Regions from separate parts of the Duganella sp. AC237 genome, predicted to be linked through region 2. Evidence: predicted binding sites of a transcription regulator. Region 2 holds the regulator's gene; each other region holds the start of a gene.
The links. The regulator LexA, encoded in region 2, represses DNA repair genes until DNA is damaged. The targets are predictions, from matches to a motif close to ACTGTATNNNNATACAGT.

Region 1 (6,465 bases), 2.7 Mb from region 2:
GGTCGGACTGCGTGCGGATCACGCGGCCCGCCGCCTGCACCACCTTCTGCAGGCCGGGATAGGTGTAGGTGTAGTCGTAGCCGGCGCCGAAGATGGCGTCCATGCGCAAGCGGATTTGCTCGTTGACGGGATTGATCTGCGGTAGTCCCAGGGTGGCGACGAAGGCGCCGATCAGGCGCGCGCCGGGCAGGTCGACGCCTTCGCCAAAGGAGCCGCCCAGCACCGCGAAGCCGATGCCTTCGCTCTCCAGCGTGAAGCGGGCCAGGAACTGCGCGCGTTCCGCTTCGTCCATGCGGCGCGACTGGCGCCACACCGGCACGTCCGGATAGGCCTCCGCGAACTGGTTGGCCGCCTTTTCCATGTAATCGAAGCTGCTGAAGAAAGCCAGGTAGTTACCGCGCTGGCGCTGGTACTGGCCGCCCATCAAGGCGGCGATGGGACGCAGCGATTGCTGGCGGTGCTGATAGCGCGTGGAGATGTGCGACGCCACCTGCACCGACAGCTGCTCGGCCACGAACGGCGATTCGACATCGACCCAGGCGGTGGTGTCGGGCATGCCGAGCATGTCGCCGAAGTAGTTCCAGGGGCTGAGCGTGGCCGAGAACAGCGCGGTGGTGTGCGTGCTCTCGAAGCGCGGCTTGAGGAAGGGCGCCGGCACGATGTTGCGGATGCAGAGCACCGAGTTGGAATGGCTGGCGCGCGCGCCTTCGCTCTTTTCGATGTCGAACAGCGCGTGGTCGCCGAAGCTCTCGGCCAGCCGCGCGAACATCAGCGCGCCGAAGTAGAACTCCTGCAGGTCGGCGTCGGCATGGCTCGGATGGTCGGCCATGTAGTCGGAGATCGCGGTGGCCGCCGTCTGCAGCGCGCCCATGAACTTCTCGGGCAAGGAGGCGTAGCACTGGTATTCGGCCGTCTGGTCCTTCTCCAGCTGGTTCCATTGGCGGTGCACGCGGTCCAGCGGCTTTTTCAATTCCTCAGGCACCACCTTGCGCAGCTTGCGCAGGCTGGCGTGCTCCATCTCCGCCGAGTACATCTTGCGCGCGCGGGACACCATGTTGTGCGCCTCGTCCACCAGCACATTGACTTTCCAGTCGTTGAGCAAGGTGAGGCTGTGCAGCATGGCGCTGATGTCGAAGTAGTAGTTGTAGTCGCCGATGACGATGTCGCACCAGCGCGCCATTTCGCTGCTCAGGTAATACGGGCAAACGTCGTGCGCCAGCGCGACCGCGCGCAAGGTCTCGCGGTCCAGCGCCAGGAACGGTGCCTTGGGCGCTTCGTCGCATTCTGGTGCAGGCGGCAGCATGATGTCCAGCGCCGACTGGCGGGCGGCCGGCAGGCGGTCGTAGAAGCCCTTGGCCAGAGGGCACGACTCGCCGTGGCAGGCCTTGTCCGGATTGACGCAGGCGGTCGACTTGGCCGCCAGCTCCAGCGTGCGCAAAGGCAGCAGCGGCGCGCCCTCGCGGATGATGTCGACGGCGTCCAGCGCCATCTGCCTTCCCGAGGTTTTCGCGGCCAGGAAAAACACCTTGTCGACGCCATGTTCGGCGCTCGCCTTCAGCATAGGGAACAGGCTGCCGACGGTCTTGCCGATGCCGGTCGGCGCCTGCGCCAGCAGGCACACGCCGCGGTTGCTGGCCTTGTACATCGCCTCCGCCAGTTGCCGCTGGCCGGGACGGAAATCGGCGTGCGGAAAACGCATCGCCTTGAGCTGCGCATCGCGTGCCTCGCGGTGCGCCATCTCTTTTTCCGCCCATTGCAGGAACAGGCCGCACTGTTGTTCAAAATACGCGCGCAGGCCGAGCGCAGTATGCTCTTCGTGCAGCAGGGTTTCCTTCTGGCTGCCGATGTCGAAGTAGACCAGCGCCAGATGCACCTTGTCGAGACCCTGCTCCTTGCACAGCAGATGGCCATAGATCTTGACCTGCGCCCAATGGAGCTGGCGCTGGTTGTCCGGCATCTTCTTCAAGTCGCCGCGATAGGTCTTGATTTCCTCCAGCCGGTTGGCGCGGCGGTCGTAACCGTCGGCGCGGCCGCGCACATGCAGCGGGCCGAAGTCGCCGGACAAAGGAATCTCGGTTTCGTAATCCTCGTCGCGGCGCGACGTCACCAGCGCGTGGCCGGCGATGCCTTCCTGCGCGGTGGGCGAGGGCGTGAAGCGCAAATCCAGGTCGCCGGTCTTGGCGGTGAACTCGCACAGCGCGCGCACGGCGACGGTGTAGGTGGGTAGGGTAGCAATCGCGCTCATGCCGCCCATTGCAGATAGCACACCGAGATCGGCATCTGGTGCGTGGCGCAGTATTCGATCCAGCGCAGCTGGTTGTCCTGCAGGCGGTCGCCGGGGCCCTTCACCTCGATCATGTTGTAGCGCCGCTCGGCGGGCCAGAACTGGATCAGGTCGGGGAAGCCGCTGCGGTTGGCCTTGATGTCGAGCAGGATGCGCTCGAAGGCGCGCTTCAGGTGCAGCGGCGGGATGCAGTCGAGCGCCAGCCCGATCAGGTCCTCGTCGAGCGCCTCCCAGTACAGGAAGGGCGACTGGATGCCGGTCTTGGCGGCGTAATTGGCCAGGATGGTGGCGCGGTACTGGTCGCCGTCGAGCTGCGCCAGGCAGTGGGCGAATTGCTGCGCGCGGCGGCGCTGGAAATCGGCGCTGTGCAGGTCGGCGGGTCCGCGATGGTAGGGATGGAAGAAGGCGCCCGGTATCGGGCAGAACACGGCATCCCAGCACAGCAGGCCGAACAACGAGTTGATCAGCGAATTTTCGACGTAGTAGACCGGCGCGTCGTCGCGCGTCAGGTGGTCGCGCACGACGAATTCGACATAGCTCGGTTCCTGCGGCGGCGGCAGGCTCAGGTCGATGCGCAGCGCCTGTGCCAGCGGCGTGCGCGGCAACTTGGCGTGGCCCAGCTTGCGCGCCAGGCGCGGCGCCATGCGCAGCAGCTGCTGGCGTTCGGCCTCGCTCTCCGGCTGCTGCATCGCGATTTGCAGGAGGTCGAACGCTTCGCGCGGCTGCTCGTCCTTTTCCAGCACGCGGATGGCGCGCGCGCGGGCGCCGGGATAGTGGCAGCTTGCGTAGAGCGCGTGCGCGGCCTTCCAGTCGGCCAGCTTTTCCACGTGCTGGGCGATGGTGAAGGTCAACTTGTCGCGGCGGCTGCGCAGCCACTCGTTATCGTCGGAGCAGGGCGGCAGATCGCGGATCACGTCGGCCGGGTCCTCGCCGTCGACGAAGCGCTCGTGGCACTGGTGCAGCATCAGGAAATCGTCGATGTCGCGGCGGCTGCGGAAGCCGCGCGCGGCCGGAGAGAACGCCACCTTTTCGTACTGGTAGATGCCCAGGTCGGACAACACGAACTCGGTCCAGTCCTGGTGATAGTTGCCGAAGAAGATAAGGCGCAGACGGTCGCACAACTGCTGCGTCAGATGGCTATAAACATGGTCGCCGGAATTCTCGTACCAGTTGGAAAAGCGGTGCTGGCCGTCGTACTGTTCGCGCAGCGCTTCGAGCTGCTCGGCCTTGCGCAACTGCCGCACGTGCGGCGTCAGCTGGAAAATCTTGCCGATCTCGGGCTTTTGCAGCAGATCGAACAGCTGTTCCAGGTCCAGCAGCGGATCTTCCTCGATCAGGCCCAGCGCCGTCAGCGGGCGGGCGGCCTCGTGCGCGCTACCGATCTCTGCATACGCCAGCTTGCTCGCCCGGAAAAGCGTTCCCTTGCGCATGACCATGCGCACCAGCAGCGCGCGCGACGCTTGCGGCAGCGTGGGAAAGGCGGTGATGAAGTCGCGTTCCTCGGTGGTCAGCAGATCGTCGTAACGGTCGCCTATCCACGTCAGCACCTGATGGAAGTTATCCAGGTAATAAAACGCGTTATCGAGAACTTTGATCATTGCAGGGGAAGCGAGGAGAGCGATAAACTGTATTTATATACAGTGTATCGCGTTCCGAACCGCTTGCCCAGCAAAATCAACTCCGGGGTCAGGTCCACCAATTCTACACAAGCTCGGCGCTGTCACGCCGTCACAGCTTAGGCCGTGTAGAAATGGTGGACCTGACCCCGAATTGGAATCACAGCTTAGGCCGTGTAGAAATGGTGGACCTGACCCCGAATTGGAATCAAACCGATCAGGCTTGCTTGGCGGCGGGGGTGTTTTTTTCCACCATTTCGCTGGCTTTGGCGATTTGCGCCTCTACCGACTGTACCGCCTGCTTGGTGGCTTTGGTGACCTGCTCGTAGCCGTTGAAGGCGTTGTCGATGGCCGTTTTGACGATCTGCACCGCGTTTTCGGAGCCGGGACGGACGTTTTTGGTGACGTCGTAGATCAGCGCGCTCAGATTGCTCTTGGCTTCGGCCACGTGGGCGTCGGCGGCGCGGGTGAATTCTTCGCGGATCTCGGCGATGATCACGCCCAGCTGCTGGTTGTAGGCGTTGGCGCCGGCGACGCCCGGCTGCAGCTTGGCGGCGGCCAAAGTCATCGCCGCTTTCGGATCGGCCGCCTGGCTCATTTCCCTGCCGGTGGCCAGGCCTTCCTCCATCTGCGACTTGGCGGTGGCCATGTTCAGCGCGACCACCTGCTCGACGCCTTGCACGGCTTTGCTGGTGAGCGCGTTAAATGTTTCGAGTTGGAATTCAAACAGGGCTTTGGTCGCGTTGGCAAATTGCTCGGGATTCGTAAACATACAGTCTCCTCATGATGATGATGGTATGTAATGCCCCGGGGTTCTCCCGTGTTGTTGTGGGTCCATTATTTAGCAAGAACTAACTTTTCGCAACGGCTATCTTTGTACGGTCCCGCAGCCTTCTCCCAGCCGGCGCCGAGCGGGGTTTGCGAACACGCCAGCTTGCCGTCGATTTTGCTGCGGTACTGCCACCAGGGCGCCGGACCGGCGCTGAGCTGGCCGCAGCACAGCAACAGTGTCAGCAGGACGGCGACACGCGTATTGATATTGTCATGCTTTGAGCGTACAGCAAATCGGCGCCGGTGGCGATGCATGTCGATCCGACATCGTGCGGTGGAGTTCACAGCGGCGCCACCTTCGGCAGGCGCAGGGTGAAGCGCGCGCCTTCGCCCTCGGCGCTGCTGGCGTCGATGCGTCCGCCCAGCACGCCGGTGACGATGTTGTGGGTGATGTACAGGCCCAGCCCGGAGCCGCCGGAGCCGAGCCGGGTGGTGAAGAAGGGGTCGTAGATGCGCGGCAAATTGGCGGCCGGAATGCCGGCGCCGGTGTCGCTGACTTCGATGACGAGCTCGCCGTTGCCGCCGTCGCGGGCCGACAGCATGATCGTCCCGGAGGTGCGGCCGTCGAAGCCGTGCACGATACTGTTTTCGATCAGATTGTGCAGCGCCTGGCTCAGCGGACCCGGATAGCTGTCCATTTCCAGCATGTGGTCGACATTCTCTTCCAAGGTCAGGCCGTGCTGGCGCAGGCCGGCGTCGAGCGGTTGCAGCAGTTGCGAAATCGGGTCGCCCAGCACGAAGCGGGCCCGCTGCGAACTGGCGCTGTCGACGGCGATGTGCTTGAAGCTGGCCACCAGCGCCGCCGCGCGGGTGAGGTTGCGCACCACCACCTCGTCGGCGCTGGCGGCCTGGTTCAGATAGCTCTCCAGCACCGAGCGGCGCAGGCCGCTGTCCAGGTCGCGCCGCAGTTCCGCCGTGCGCTCGCTCATGCTGCTGGCCATCACCAAGCTGTTGCCGATCGGCGTGTTCAGCTCGTGCGCCACGCCGGCCACCAGCGCGCCCAGCGCCGCGAGCTTGTCGCGCCGCACCAGCTCGTCCTGCGTCAGGCTGAGGTTGTCGAGCGCGGTGCTCAGCTCTTCGTTGATGTGCTCGGCGTCCTCCTTGGCCTGCAACAGCTCGGCCGTGCGCGCCGCCACCAGTTCCTCCAGGTGCTCGCGGTGGCGCCGCAGTTCTTCTTCGCGGCGGGTGCGGACGATGGCGATGCCGGCAATATAGGTGGCAGCGCCGATCAGGCTCAAATCCTCGGGGCTGGGCGTGCGCACCTCGCGGTAGTACATCGCGAGCGAACCGAGCACGGTATCCCTGTCGAGCATGATCGGCACCGACCAGCAGGCGCGCAGCCCGTATTGGGCGGCCACCGCCTTGTAGTCGGCCCACAGCGGGTCGTTCATGATGTCGGCCACCACCACCGTTTGCTTGCGGTGGATGGCGGTGCCGCAGGAGCCGGCCACCGGGCCGATCGACAAGCCTTCGAGGGCGGCCAGGTAGTCCGGCGGCATGTTCGGACCGGCGCCGACCTGGACGGTGACGCCGTCCGGCGCCAGCAGCATCGCCGTGCACATCACGTTCTCGGACTGCGATTCGATCAGCAGCATCAGGCGGTTGAGAATCTCGCGCAGCGGCGCGGCGCGGGCGATCATCTCCAGCAGGCGGTTCTTGCCGTCGCGCAGCGCGTCGGCCAGCTTGCGCCGCGTGACATCGACCACCCGCACGTGCATCAGCCGGTGTGGCCCG
Region 2 (6,465 bases):
CTGAAGGGCATCGAGCATGGCTCGCTGCACAAGCCGATCCACACCTCGGTCGCGTTCGGTTATAGCGACGCGCGCCAGCTGGCGTCCGTATTCCAGGGCAAGGAGCCGGGCTTCCGCTACGGCCGCCAGGGCAACCCGACGATCTCCGCGCTCGAGGACAAGGTCAACAAGATGGAGCAGGGCGTCGGCACCTTGTGCTTCGCCACCGGCATGGGCGCGATCGGCGCCGTGTTCCAGGCGCTGCTGCGCGCGGGCGACCATGTCGTCTCGTCGGCCTTCCTGTTCGGTAACACCAACAGCCTGTGGCAGACCACGATGGCGCAGGGCGTCGGCGTGTCGTTCGTCGACGCCACCGACGTCGCCAACGTCGAGGCCGCCATCACCGACCAGACCCGCATGGTGTTCGTCGAAACCATAGCCAACCCGCGCACGCAGGTGGCGGACCTCAAGCGCATCGGCGAGCTGTGCAAGGCGCGCGGCATCCTCTACATCGTCGACAACACGATGACCACGCCGTACCTGTTCCGGCCGAAGTCGGTCGGCGCCGGGCTGGTGGTCAACGCGCTGACCAAATCGATCGGCGGCCACGGCAACGCGCTGGGCGGCAGCCTGACCGATACCGGCGAATACGACTGGACCAGATTCCCCAATATCTACGAGAACTACAAGAAGGCAGCGCCGGTGCAATGGGGGCTGGCGCAGATCCGCGCCAAAGGGTTGCGCGACTTCGGCGCCTCGCTGGGGCCGGAGGCGGCGCACCACATCGCCGTCGGCGCCGAAACCCTGGCGCTGCGCATGGAGCGCACCAGTGCCAACGCGCTGGCGCTGGCCGAGATCCTGGAGGCGGACGAGCGCGTGGCCGCCGTCCACTATCCGGGCCTGGCATCGCACCCGCAGCACGGCATCTCGAGCGAACTGTTCCGCAAGCACGGTTCGCTGCTCAGTTTTGAATTGAAGGATGGGATCGACTGCTTCGACTTCCTGAACCGCCTCAAGCTGGCGATTCCGGCGTCGAACCTGGGCGACACGCGCACCTTGGTGATTCCGGTCGCGCACACGATTTTCTACGAGATGGGTGCCGAGCGCCGCGCCTCGATGGGCATCGCCGAATCGTTGATACGCGTCTCGGTCGGCATCGAAGACACCGACGACCTGCTCGACGACTTCGCCTGCGCCCTGGAAGGCTGCTAAACAACTCCAGGGTCAGGTCCACCATTTCTACACGAGCCCAGCCTTATTGCCAAAACAAGGCCCCGTGGCCGCACGTACGGCCGAGAGCGTGTAGAAATGGTGGACCTGACCCTAATGCCGCTAAGTTAAGCTTTTTTAGTTAGTCGTTTCTCTGGATATCGCTGCGCCACCGCTTTAACGACCCGGTCGAATTTCCGGCCGGGTCGCTGCGCCTTCAGGTCGAGTACCAGCCTATCGCGCAGGCGTTTGAGTCTGGCCGGAATGGTTCCCGGCGAGGTTGCTCGCCCGATCGTCATCAGTTCGTTCTGAATGGTGGTCAGGGCGAGGAGGAAACTGATCGAGGTGGGCGCGCATTTGGCCTCCAATGCCGCCTTGGCCATTTCAATGCGAATCAAGTTGTAGGCGATCATCGCACCCCAGATCTCTTGCTCGGTGCCTTCGACGCTCATGCTGCGTAAGGTCAGCGCCGATCCCAGCATGGACTGTTTCAATTCCCTGTAGCTGGTCTCGATGCGCCAGCGACGCTGATAACAGGCAGCCAAGTCAGCACGTTTGATCATTTTGCGATCTGTCAGCGAAGTGAGCAGGTGGCGCGGTTTGCCGCCGTCGCCGTCGTCCACCTTCACCGCTCGTGCGCGCCACGTTTTGGGCAACGTGGGGTCGCCTTTCTGGCCTGCGCCGAGATCGCCATTTCCACCAATGCGTCTTCGTCGGTGCCTTCCACGATGGTCCATTTGGTATTGGTTTTCGCCGGAATGAGGAAGTGGCGGTTGTTGCCGTCCGTGGTTAAATTGGACAACAACTGCGCCGAGAAGAAGCCGCGATCGAACACCGTGAGCGAGTCGTCGGGCACGCTGGCGAGCAGGTCATGGGCGTGCGTCATCTCGCTGACGCTGTAGCGGCCAAAGCGGGCGTCGCGGATGAGCTGGGTATCGGCCATCATCAAGGTGACGGCCCGCGTTTGCGGATAGCTGGCCACCTTGTCGTTGGGATAATTCTGCGCGCCAAAATGCTCGCGGTTGGCCGCGCTGTCGGCCAGGCGCAGCGTCGTGCCATCCATGGCCAGCAGGTGCAATCCCTTGAATAAATAATGCGCTTGGTCGTGGCCTATCCACTGCTGGGCCGATTTCTCGAATAGCCATTTGAGTGGCTCGGCCCCAACGCGCTGGCGCGCCTGCGTCGTGGCGCTGGAGGTGATGCAGCGATCAGCCAGTTCCGGCAGCGCCAAGTCGAGGCTGTCGACGATGTCCTTGACCGATAAATGCCGGTATAAAGCCAACGAAATGACGAGCCAAACGACCTGCTGCGCCGGCAGACGCCGTGACCGGATACTGGCCTTGTCAGTGGCGGCCAGCGCCCCTTCAATCCATTCGTAAGGTAAATGCGCGCCTAGCCGCCTCCAGTCGGGCGGGCTTGGAAGGTCTATAGCGAGGGAAATGGCATCTGATAGCATCGTGCCGGCAAGTTAACACTTTCGGCCGTCGTTTACAAGAAAAATGCCGCTAAGAGCTTAACTTAGCGGCATTAGGACCTGACCCCGGAATGAGAGCCTGGGTTGGGCTTAGTGCCAGCTGCGCATCAGGCCGACCGCCAGGCCTTCCAGCGCGAACTCGTCCGCCTCCGGGTCGACCTTGATGATCTTGAAGTCCGGGTTCTCCGGCAGCAGCTCGACCAGGGTGCCGGTCTTGCGGTAGCGCTTGACCGTGACGTCGTTGCCGATCCGCGCGACGACGATCTGGCCGTTCTTGGCGCTGTCGACCTTCTTTACCGCCAGCAGGTCGCCGTCCATGATGCCGGCGTCGCGCATCGATTCGCCGCGCACCTTGAGCAGGTAGTCCGGCTTGGACGAGAACATCGCCGGGTCGACGCTGTAGCTCGTCTCCAGGTTTTCCTGCGCCAGGATCGGCGAGCCGGCGGCCACGCGGCCGATCAGCGGCAACGACATCATCAGCGACACCGGCACCTTCGGCGTGGCCGGTTCGGCGTGCACGCCCAGCAGACGGATGCCGCGCGAGGTGCCGGCGGCGATTTCGATGGCGCCCTTGCGCGCCAGCGCCTGCAGATGCTCCTCGGCCGCGTTGGCGGATTTGAAGCCCAGTTCGTTGGCGATCTCGGCGCGCGTCGGCGGGAAGCCGGTGTTTTCGATGGCATCCTTGATCAGATTGAGAATTTGTTCCTGACGTGCGGTGAGCTTGATCATGAGTGCAGTTGGGCCTGTGTATATAGACAGTCTGTATTTTTGTACAGTATGGCCCGCAATGCAAGGAAATTTGTTGTGTTCAGCGAAATAAAATGAAAAAAGTTCGTTCAACCACCTTCATCGTGGCTTCAACAGCACGCGCGTGGTCGCCGCCGTCAGCGGAATCTTGTAGCCATCGCGCTCGGCAACTAGGCCCTGCGGCTTGAATCTGCCCCCCGGACTCTCGACCAGCAGACGGGCCGCCGGCGTCGCAGCGGTGGCGGCTGCGAGCTCGATCGTGATCGCGCCGCTCTTCGGATCGTAGGTGGCGCTGTCGATCTTGCCCGCCTCCAGGGTGATCCAGGCACGCGCCGGCGCCACGAACAGGCGCGTGCGTGCGCTGTCCTTGGGCACGATCTGGACCGTGCCATTATTAGCCACTTTCATGTTGCCGCCAAAGCTGAGCCACCCGAAGGTCGGGTCGTTCAACACATAAGTGGCGGTCGCGTACGCGTGGCCGTAGAAGCCCATGCCGTAGTCGCCGCTGTAGGCGTCCCAGCGCATCATGTCCGGCCAGGCGTGGAAGGCGGCCGACGAGAAACCGTCGCGGTCGATATTGGTGATGCCGCCCAGCAGCCCGCCGTAGGCCACGCGCAGCAAGTGCAGGTCGCTCGGGTTGGCCCGGTAGGCGTCGAACAGCGGCACCGCGTTCAAGGTCGAGCCGTAATGGTGGATCTGGCGCTCGATGCGCGCGGTCTTGCCGCCATATAAGAAATCCCAATAGCGGCGGGCGTTGCCGTTGTAGCCCCAGCTCGGGATCGCCGGGTCGTAGCCCAGGATCACTTCGCGCGTGATGTCGGCCTGCTTGGTGTAGCCGAAGTGGCGCATCCACGCGTAGACCTCGGCCTGGCCGGTCGAGTCCCACGCCATCTCGCTGCCGAACGGGTAGGCAAGGGTGCGCCAGTGGTCGGCGCGCCGCTTCATCATCGCTTCCATGTCGGCCGCCTCGGCCGTCATGCCTTCGCGCTGCAGGTCTTTCAGGATGTCGAGGAAGACGTCGCCCTCCATCAGCCCGAACTGCGCGTACTCGGGCGCGTCGCGCACCATCGCCACCGTGGTCTGGTAGGCGCGCTGCAAGTACCAGCGCCAGTCGTGCGCGGTGACCAGGCCGGCGTGGTTGCGCGCCAGCCGGTACAGCACCCAGTGGCCGATGGCGACGTGCGGATAGTTATAAGCGCGGCCCAGGTCGTCCGCGTCCTTCTTCGGCCATGAGGTCCAGGTGCTCCAGTCCGCTTTCTGGTTGTAGTAGCCGGGGAAGGCTTTCGGGTCGTAGTAGAACAGGCTCTTGCGCACGGCGCCGGCCTGCGGGCCGTCGGCCACCTGCAACTTGCCGACCACCGTCTCGTTGACCAGCCGTTCAAGCTTGGCCACTTCGGCCGCGTCCGGGTTGTCGAGCTGCTTGCTCATGGCCGCCACCCAGCTGCCGCCGCCGCCTTCGTCGCTCATGCCCGAGATCCACACGCGCGGATCGTCGGTGACGATGCGCTTGGCGTCGCGGTCGTAGGTGAGGATGGCAGGCGCGCGGTTGAACGGATCTGTCTTGTCGTCGAACCATTGCTGGGTGGTGGAGAACTTGCCGAGGTCGGCCACCGTCTGCTCCAGCGGCTTGGTGACGAAGTAGCTGACCGTCTGCACGCTGCCGTCGGCGTAGGCGATCGACAGGCGCGCCGGTCCCAAGCCGTTGCCGCGCACCGTGTAGCGCGCCCAGCCTTTGGCGCTCGACTTGACCGGCGCGACGGCCAGCGCGTTCTCGGGCGAACTGGTGATGCCGACGACTTTTTGCGGACTGTTGAGGAACAAGGTCGCCTCCAGATCGGTCGGCACCACGTAGCCGGGGATGCCGACGGCGACCGGGCGCTTTTGCGCGATCAGGGCGGCTTCGATGGCGCGGATCGACGGCGCCGTGGCGAAGCGCACGCCGATGTCGCGCCGCGCGCCCGCTTCCAAAGTGATGCTGGTCGGCGTGTTCCACTGTTCGCCGGCGTTCTTCCATTCGTTCTCGGCGTAGGCCTTGCTGGCGACGGTCCAGTCGTAGAAGCCTTCTGAGGTTTGCGCGCGCGGGCTGCGGTCGGTCAGCGGACGCCATGCTTCCAGCGGCGTGCGCCCGTCCGGCGTGACGATCAGCGCCGGGCCCTGGCCGTTGAGGCGCGTCACCTGCACATAGCCGGCGTCGCGGCCTATATAAGGGTCGGCGAAACTGGCGCTGGCGTGGGCCTGCTCCAGGTTGCGGTCGGTGATGATGTTGTCGAACACCATCGGCATGCCGAGGCCGCCGATTTCCACCGGCGCGTTCGACTTGTTAATCAACGTGAACCGCAGCACCAGCGTGCCGCCCTCGTTGAGCCAGCGCCGCTCCACCGTCAACGGCAGGTCCTTGCCCAGGCTGGCCGTGATGTCGGCCGCCGCCAGGACCTTGCCGCCGGCCGTCAGCGGCTTGATCGGTCGCCGCGCGGCGGATGAGGAGAATTCCTGCCAGGCCCCGGCGCCACCGCTGCGCAGGCGCAGGTTCAGGTCGCCGATGTGGGCGTAGCCGTCGTACTGGCGCTCGGCTTCCCTCGGGCCGGGTGTGAAGTCGAAGCTGGGATCGGCGACCGGATCGAGCCGGGCCAGCGTCTGGGTGTCCGTGCGCAGCGCCAGCAGGAATTCCCTGGTGCTGTAGGCCTTGGTGGCGATGTCGGGATGGCTGGGTTTGGCGGCGGCGGGGGTGGGCACCTCGGCGGCGTGGGCTGGGCCCGTAATGAGGAAGGTAAACAGCAGAGGGGACAGCGCGCGGAAAGGTTGCATATCGAAATCCTGTTGGTTTTGCAAGATGTTAGCACTGTCCCGGGGCGGCGAAGGGGTAGATTTCCGCCCGAAAAGCTGATATAGTCGCGGGCTTACCTCTTCCCACACCTGTCTTGACGCCAGGGTGGGCTATATTTTCACAGTCCTTAAGGGAGTTTGCATGCGTCACTATGAAATAGTATTTATCGTCCATCCGGACCAGAGCGAGCAAGTGCCCGCCATGATCGAACGTTACAAAACCACCGTAACGA
Region 3 (6,465 bases), 150 kb from region 2:
CCAACTGAGCGGCCCCTTCAAGGCCACCGACGGCTCCGGCCGTGCCCACGACGCCAAGGCGATCCGCATCTTCGACGAAGGCTACGGCGCCATCGACGTCTACGTCGATTTCGCCGGCTCGATCAGCGGCCTGCACAAGGACAAAGCGCTGATCGACGCCGTCGTCGCGCAGCTGCGCACGGTCGGCTACAAGGGCCCGGCGCTGACGGCCGGCGACCCGGTGCTGCAGGAAGGCAAATTGCTGGTGCTCGAATCGCCCGACGAATTCAACACCTTCGCCGCCGGCAAGGGCTGGAAAGACCTGGCCGAGGAATTCGGCGACGACTAACCGGTTCAAGCCAGATAGCGGCCGCTCCAGACGGCGATCAGGTCGGCCACGTAGACGGCGTCCTCGCGCCGGGTCAGCAGGTGGTCGGCGCTGTCGAGCGAGATAAAACTTTTCGGATGCCTGGCGGCCGTGAAAATATCGACGGCGTTGCTGATCGGCACCGTGTCGTCGCCGGGCGCGTGCATCACCATCAGGGCCCGCCTCAGGGCTGCGATCTTCACCTTCAAATTATGCTCGCCGGCGTCCTCGACGAATTGGCGCTTGATGCGGAACGGCCGCCCCGCCAGTTGCACCTGGGCCTCGCCGTCGCGCGCGATCGCGTCCAGGTGCGCGCTGAACAGGCCGGTCACATGCGACGGATCGCTGGGCGCGGCCACGGTGACGACGGCGGCCACTTCCGGCATGCGGTCGGCGGCGGCCAGCACGGCCGCGCCGCCCAGGCTGTGGCCGATCAACAGGCGCGGCGCGGCGAAATTGTCCCGCAGGAAATCAGCGGCGGCCACCAGGTCGGCCAGGTTGGACGAGAAATTGGTGTTGGCGAACTCGCCCTCGCTCGCGCCCAGGCCGGTGAAGTCGAAGCGCAGCACGGCGATGCCGTGGCCGGTCAGCGCCTGCGCGATGCGGCTGGCGGCGAACACGTCCTTGCCACACGTGAAGCAGTGGGCGAACAAGGCGTAGGCCTTGATGTCGGCCGCGTCGCCATCGGGCGCGTCGAGCCGCGCGGCCAGTTTGGCGCCGTCGGCGCCGGGGAATGCCTGTTTATGTGATCGCATAGGGGTTCCCTGGATGAGTTCCGCCAAGAATACATCAAACCCCGGCCGCCATGTCAGCCGAATAGCCCGTGCAAATACCAGCGCGTGACCGCCTCGGCGTCGTTGCCGCTGCGTTCCCGGTACAACCAGTAATGCGCGTGGTCGCGCCCTTCTGCCATGAAATAATCGCGGTTCTGCATCTCGGCCCACCAGCCCGCCTCGATGCGCTCGCCGGTCGACACGATCTTCAACGGCGAGCCGTAAAACGGCCGGTGCTCGCGCATCAGCAGGGCGATCGGCTTGGCCAGCAGCCACGCCGGACGCGGCAGGCTCGGCAGGTCCGGCGGCAACTGCGCGCGGGCGTCGGCCGGGCGTATTTTGTCGTGCACGCCGACCCAGGCGTTGGCGTGCTCGGGCCGGTAATCGGCGCGCGGCGCCGCCTGCAACACGTTCTCCGGCCCCAGCCGCGCGGTCAGCAACTCGAGCAGGCGCTGCCAGTCCTCCTTGCTGCCGCCCGGCTCGGGAAACAGCGATTCGCTCGGCGGCGCCATCGGCCGCACCCGCGGCGCCTCCAGGCACAGGCCGATCACCGGCGCCTCCAACACCTGCTTGGCCAGGCGCTCCTTGAGCAGGCGCACCAGATGCTCGTCGCGCCAGGTCGGCTCGGCCAGCACCACCTCGAGCGCCGTCGGCGGGCGCGCCACCCGGCCGCGCTCGTGCTCGAGCAACAGGACGATGCGCTCGACGGCGAACTGGTGCGCGCTGAGCCACCCGGTCAGCTGCAGCAGCAGCCGGTGCGCGCCGAACAGCAGCGCCTCGGCGTTCTCGACCCGGTCGAACAACTCGAGCTTGGCGCGGAAGCTGGCCGGCGCCGCCAGCCACTGGTGCATTTCCGGGCGCTCGCCGTGGGCGTCGTCGAGCATGTCGAGCAAGGCGCGCCCGCAGCGCCGCTGCAGGCCCGGACGCGGCAGCGCGCGCGCCTGGCCCACGGTCAGGCAGCCGATGCCCTCCAGCCAGGCCAGGTAGGGCCGCGCCGGCGGCAGCAGGCCCACCGGCAGGCGCGCCAGGCGCCGCGTCATCGACGCCACCGTCAGCGCGCGCCCGGCGTCGGCGCGCGCCAGCAGCCAGGCGCCGCGCGCGGTCGGCGCGCAAGCGATGACGGCGCTGAAACCGAGCGCGCGCAGGCTGGCGGCGATCTGCCGGCACAATGACCGCACGCCGCCGAACAGGCGCAGGCTGGCGCCCACGTCGAGCAACAGGGTCGCCTCCTCGGCCATGGCCAGTTGCGGCGTGAAGCGCAGCAGCGCCATCGCCACCGCCTGCAGCGCCTCGGCCTCCTGCTGCGGGGCGCGCTGCTGGAAGCGCGCGTGCGGCGCCAGCATCAGCGCGCCGCCGCGCCGCATGCCCGGCCCGACGCCGGCCGCGCGCGCCGACGCCGACATCGCCGCCACCCGCTCCTGCTCGAGCACGACGGTGCAGGTGTCGTCAGACCAGCGCGGGCAAAACACTTCGAGCGGCAGCCGGGGCAGGTGCAGGGCGATCCAGAGGCGCATGGCGTTGTAGCAAAGAAGGGGTCAAAGGTAAGAACAAGGGGGTGTCGCGCTGCGGCCCGCGCCGCTTGACGAAACCGATGTCGACACCGCCGGCGGCGGCCGTCAGCGACAGGCGCAGCGGCGCCGGCGAGGCGTCCTGCGCGGCCGCCAGCGGGCGCAGCATGCAAAACAGCGTGTCCGCGCTTTGCGCGGCCAGATGCAGCCGGCGCAAGGTTTCGCCGCGCGCGTGGGTTTGCCACAGCAGCAGCGCGCCGCAACAGCCGCTGCGCAGCACCTGCTCGGCCGCCCACAAGGCGTCGCCGCCGCCTTTGCCCTGGGCGCCGCCGCCCCGTATCCAGATCAATTGCGACGGCTCGAGCCCCAGCGCGGCCAGCGCCAGCGCCTGCGGCGGGTGCGGCGGCTGCAACAGCACGATGGGCCGCTTGCCCAGCGCCGCCAGCGCCGGGCGCAGCAGGCGCAACTCGCCGATGCCGTCCTGCTGCAGCAGCAAGTCGATCAGGGTGCCCAGCGGCCAGCCGCCGCCGGGCAACTGCGCCGACAAGGCGGCAAAGCCGGTGTCGACGCAGCGCGTGGCGCTGTGCGCCAGTTGCGACGCCCGCCACAGCGACGGATGGACGGTTTCCGGCGCGGCAATAAGGGGGAAGGATTCATGATGTCACCAGCGCATTGTAGCGCAAATACTGTATAAATACACAGTACTATTTCAACCCCGTTTTGGCAAGGCCGAATTTGTATGGCGCGCGGCATGCTGTAACATGACGCGACGGAAACATCACCAGGACATTATTTTGCACACAATACAACTGGTCGGCGCGGTCATTTTCGGCCTCGCCCTGCTCCACACCTTCACCGCCAAATCCTTCGAGGTGCTCTCGCGCCGCCACCCGCGCCACGCCGGCCTGTTCCACCTGCTGGGCGAAGTGGAGGTCGTGTTCGGCTTCTGGGCCTTTATTTTGATCACCGCCATGGCCTTCCTCGACGGCCCCCAAGCCGCCATCGACTACGCCGAAACGCGCCACTACACCGAGCCGCTGTTCGTCTTCACCGTGATGGTGGTGGCCGCCTCGCGCCCGGTGCTCGACATCGTCCGGCGCGTGCTGCGCACCCTGGCCCGGCTGCTGCCGGTGTCGACCGACCTGGCGCTGGCCTGGTTCGGCCTGGCGCTGGTGCCGCTGACGGGCTCGCTGATCACCGAGCCGGCCGCGATGACCTTGGCGGCGCTGATGCTGGCGCCGCTCATTTTCCGCCAGGGCATGCCCGAATGGCTCAAGTACGCCGCCCTTGGCGTGCTGTTCGTCAACGTCTCGATCGGCGGCACGCTCACCGCCTACGCCGCGCCGCCGGTGCTGATGGTCGCCTCCACCTGGCAATGGGACAGCGCCCACATGGCGAGCCACTTCGGCTGGAAGGCGGCCGTCGCCGTCGCCTTCAACGCCAGCGTCGTCAGCTTGCTGCTGCGCCCGCACCTGCGCGCGCTGGCCGGCGCCGCCGGGCCGGGCCCGGACGGCGACGCCGTCGCCGTCGATACACCGTTGCCGGTGCCATGGCCGGTCACCCTGATCCACCTCGCCTTCCTGGCCGGCGTGGTGCTGCTCAGCCACCATCCGGTGCTGTTCCTCGGCCTGTTCATGCTGTTCCTCGGCTTCACGTCGGCCTACCAGCGCTACCAGAACCCCTTGATCATCAAGGAAGGCTTGCTGGTGGGCTTTTTCCTGGCCGGCCTGGTGGTGCTCGGCGGCATGCAGCAATGGTGGTTGCAGCCCATCGTCGAAAGCCTGTCGCCGGTGGCCTTGTTCTTCGGCGCGCTGGGCTTGACGGCGATCACCGACAACGCCGCGCTGACCTACCTCGGCTCGCTGATCGTCGGCATCTCCGAACAATCGCAATACATGCTGATGGCCGGCGCGGTGGCCGGCGGCGGCCTGACGGTGATCGCCAACGCGCCCAATCCGGCCGGCGCCTCGCTGCTGCGGCGCGGCTTCAACGACGAATCGATCGGCGCCGTCGGCCTGCTGCTCGGCGCGCTGGGACCGACCCTCGTCGCGGCGGCCGCCTTCCTGCTGCTGTAAGCCCGATGGTCCCGCGTGGCGGTACTTGTCAAAAAATAATGCCCAATCATTAAAATCATCTTAGTATCTAACTGCAACCTTTTCACCCATCAACTGTTAGAGATAGGATCGATGATGAGAACAACACCATTGGGTCTGCTGCTGCTGGGTGCCGCCTGCCTGCCGTCGTTCGCCCACGCGGCGGCGCGGCCCACCGACAGCGCCTTCGCCACACCGCAGCTGCGGGTCGACATCGGCGGGCGCAAGCTCAACCTGTACTGCAGCGGCGCGGGCAAAACCACCGTGCTGTTCGACAGCCCTTCGGGCGACGGCGGCTGGAGCTGGTTCAAGGTGCAACCGGAGGTGGCCAAGCACACCCGCGCCTGCGTGTACGACCGCGCCGGCTACGGCTTCAGCGACCCGGCCAGCCGGCCCAACACGTCGGACAACGCGGTCGAGGACCTGCACAAGGCGCTGGCCAAGGCTGGCGTCAAGCCACCCTATCTCCTGGTCGGCAACTCGCTGGGCGGCGGCAACGCCCAGGTCTATGCCTACCGCCATCCGGACGAGGTCAAAGGCCTGGTACTGGTCGAACCGCAAACCGAGGACGAGACCACGCGCCTGAACAAAGCCTCCGGCGGCATGATCGACAAAATCTACGACATGGTCAAACAGAATGATGACGACTGCCTGCGCGCGGCGGCCAAGGGATTCAAGGCCGGCGGCGAGGCGCTGGCCAACTGCGTCGGCAATCCCGCCGACTACTACGGCCCGGTGATCGGCCCGCAAGTGCTCAAGACGATGAAGACGACAGCCTACTGGCGCACGCGGGTCGACGAATACAAGGCGATCCCGACCAGCGACAACCAGCTGCGCGCGCTGCGCAAACCCTTCGGCGAGCTGCCGCTGCTGGTGCTCACGCGCGGCGTCAGCCCGTACGCCATTCCGGACAAGCCGCAAAGCGCAATTAACAAGGCCATGGAGGACGAGAACGAAAAGATCCACAAGGAGATCGCGGCGCTCTCGACCAAAGGCGCGCAACGCGTGGTGGCCGGTGCCGCGCACGGCATCCAAGGCGACCAGCCGGCCGCCGTGACGGCCGCCGTGCTGGAAATACTGAAACAAATCGACTAGGCGCGGTCGCCGGCACACCTGGCGCGCACCGTAGCGCCAGGATATTGCTTAACCGTCAATTATAGTATCATCAATGTTTCGGTCGGCTACGCCACCTCGCCCGCCCAACATTCCGACAGGACCACCAATGAAACCAGCAATCGCCCTCCTCGTGACCTTACCCCTCCTGACGTCAGCCGTTCACGCGGTCGACTTCGACGTGTCGGGCGTCAAACTCGGCATGCCGAGCGAAGCGGCGCAGAAGGTGCTCAAGGCAAGCAACCCAAAATATCAGATCACCACCATCAAATCGCCCAGCGGCGTCGCGGCCGGCGTGGACGGCATTGTGATGGGCTCGCAACAAACGGCCGAGGAACATTTCCAGATGCTCACCAACCCGTCGGGACAGGTCTGGTTCGTCGGCAAGGCACAAACAGTTCCCAAGGGTAAAAGCTTCGGCGGTGCGCAAATGAAAGCCTCGTTGATCGAAAAATACGGCCGCCCCACGGACGACTATGCCAGCAGCGCCGGCAGCGGACACATGCGCTGGCACTTCGACCGGGCGGGAAAACTTTATCAGGGAGACCCTGTGCTCTCGCCCTGCGTCGCCCCGCCCGGCGAAGCCCAGATCGGCTTGAGCGTGATTGGCGTCTGGGTCAAATACCCCACCA

Region 1: AC0IYS_RS11675 (VRR-NUC domain-containing protein) is a predicted target of LexA. The motif match lies at 3,909-3,926, and genes of this name have one in related genera.
Region 3: imuA (translesion DNA synthesis-associated protein ImuA) is a predicted target of LexA. The motif match lies at 3,313-3,330, and genes of this name have one in related genera.

The regions. Positions count from the first base shown of each region.
Region 1 covers NZ_CEEDEW010000003.1:2,534,353-2,540,817, forward strand. The annotation lists gene AC0IYS_RS11670 (ATP-dependent DNA helicase) at 1-2,254, opposite strand, end outside; gene AC0IYS_RS11675 (VRR-NUC domain-containing protein) at 2,242-3,882, opposite strand; gene AC0IYS_RS11680 (phasin family protein) at 4,118-4,672, opposite strand; gene AC0IYS_RS11685 (hypothetical protein) at 4,738-5,016, opposite strand; gene AC0IYS_RS11690 (ATP-binding protein) at 5,013-6,465, opposite strand, start outside.
Region 2 covers NZ_CEEDEW010000003.1:5,229,134-5,235,598, reverse strand. The annotation lists gene AC0IYS_RS23195 (cystathionine gamma-synthase family protein) at 1-1,191, shown strand, start outside; partial or broken gene AC0IYS_RS23190 (IS4 family transposase) at 1,317-2,644, opposite strand; gene lexA (transcriptional repressor LexA) at 2,753-3,391, opposite strand; gene AC0IYS_RS23180 (DUF5695 domain-containing protein) at 3,509-6,214, opposite strand; gene rpsF (30S ribosomal protein S6) at 6,375-6,465, shown strand, end outside.
Region 3 covers NZ_CEEDEW010000003.1:5,377,839-5,384,303, forward strand. The annotation lists gene AC0IYS_RS23855 (hypothetical protein) at 1-328, shown strand, start outside; gene AC0IYS_RS23860 (alpha/beta hydrolase family protein) at 334-1,101, opposite strand; gene AC0IYS_RS23865 (Y-family DNA polymerase) at 1,155-2,633, opposite strand; gene imuA (translesion DNA synthesis-associated protein ImuA) at 2,566-3,267, opposite strand; gene AC0IYS_RS23875 (putative Na+/H+ antiporter) at 3,389-4,702, shown strand; gene AC0IYS_RS23880 (alpha/beta fold hydrolase) at 4,817-5,815, shown strand; gene AC0IYS_RS23885 (hypothetical protein) at 5,943-6,465, shown strand, end outside.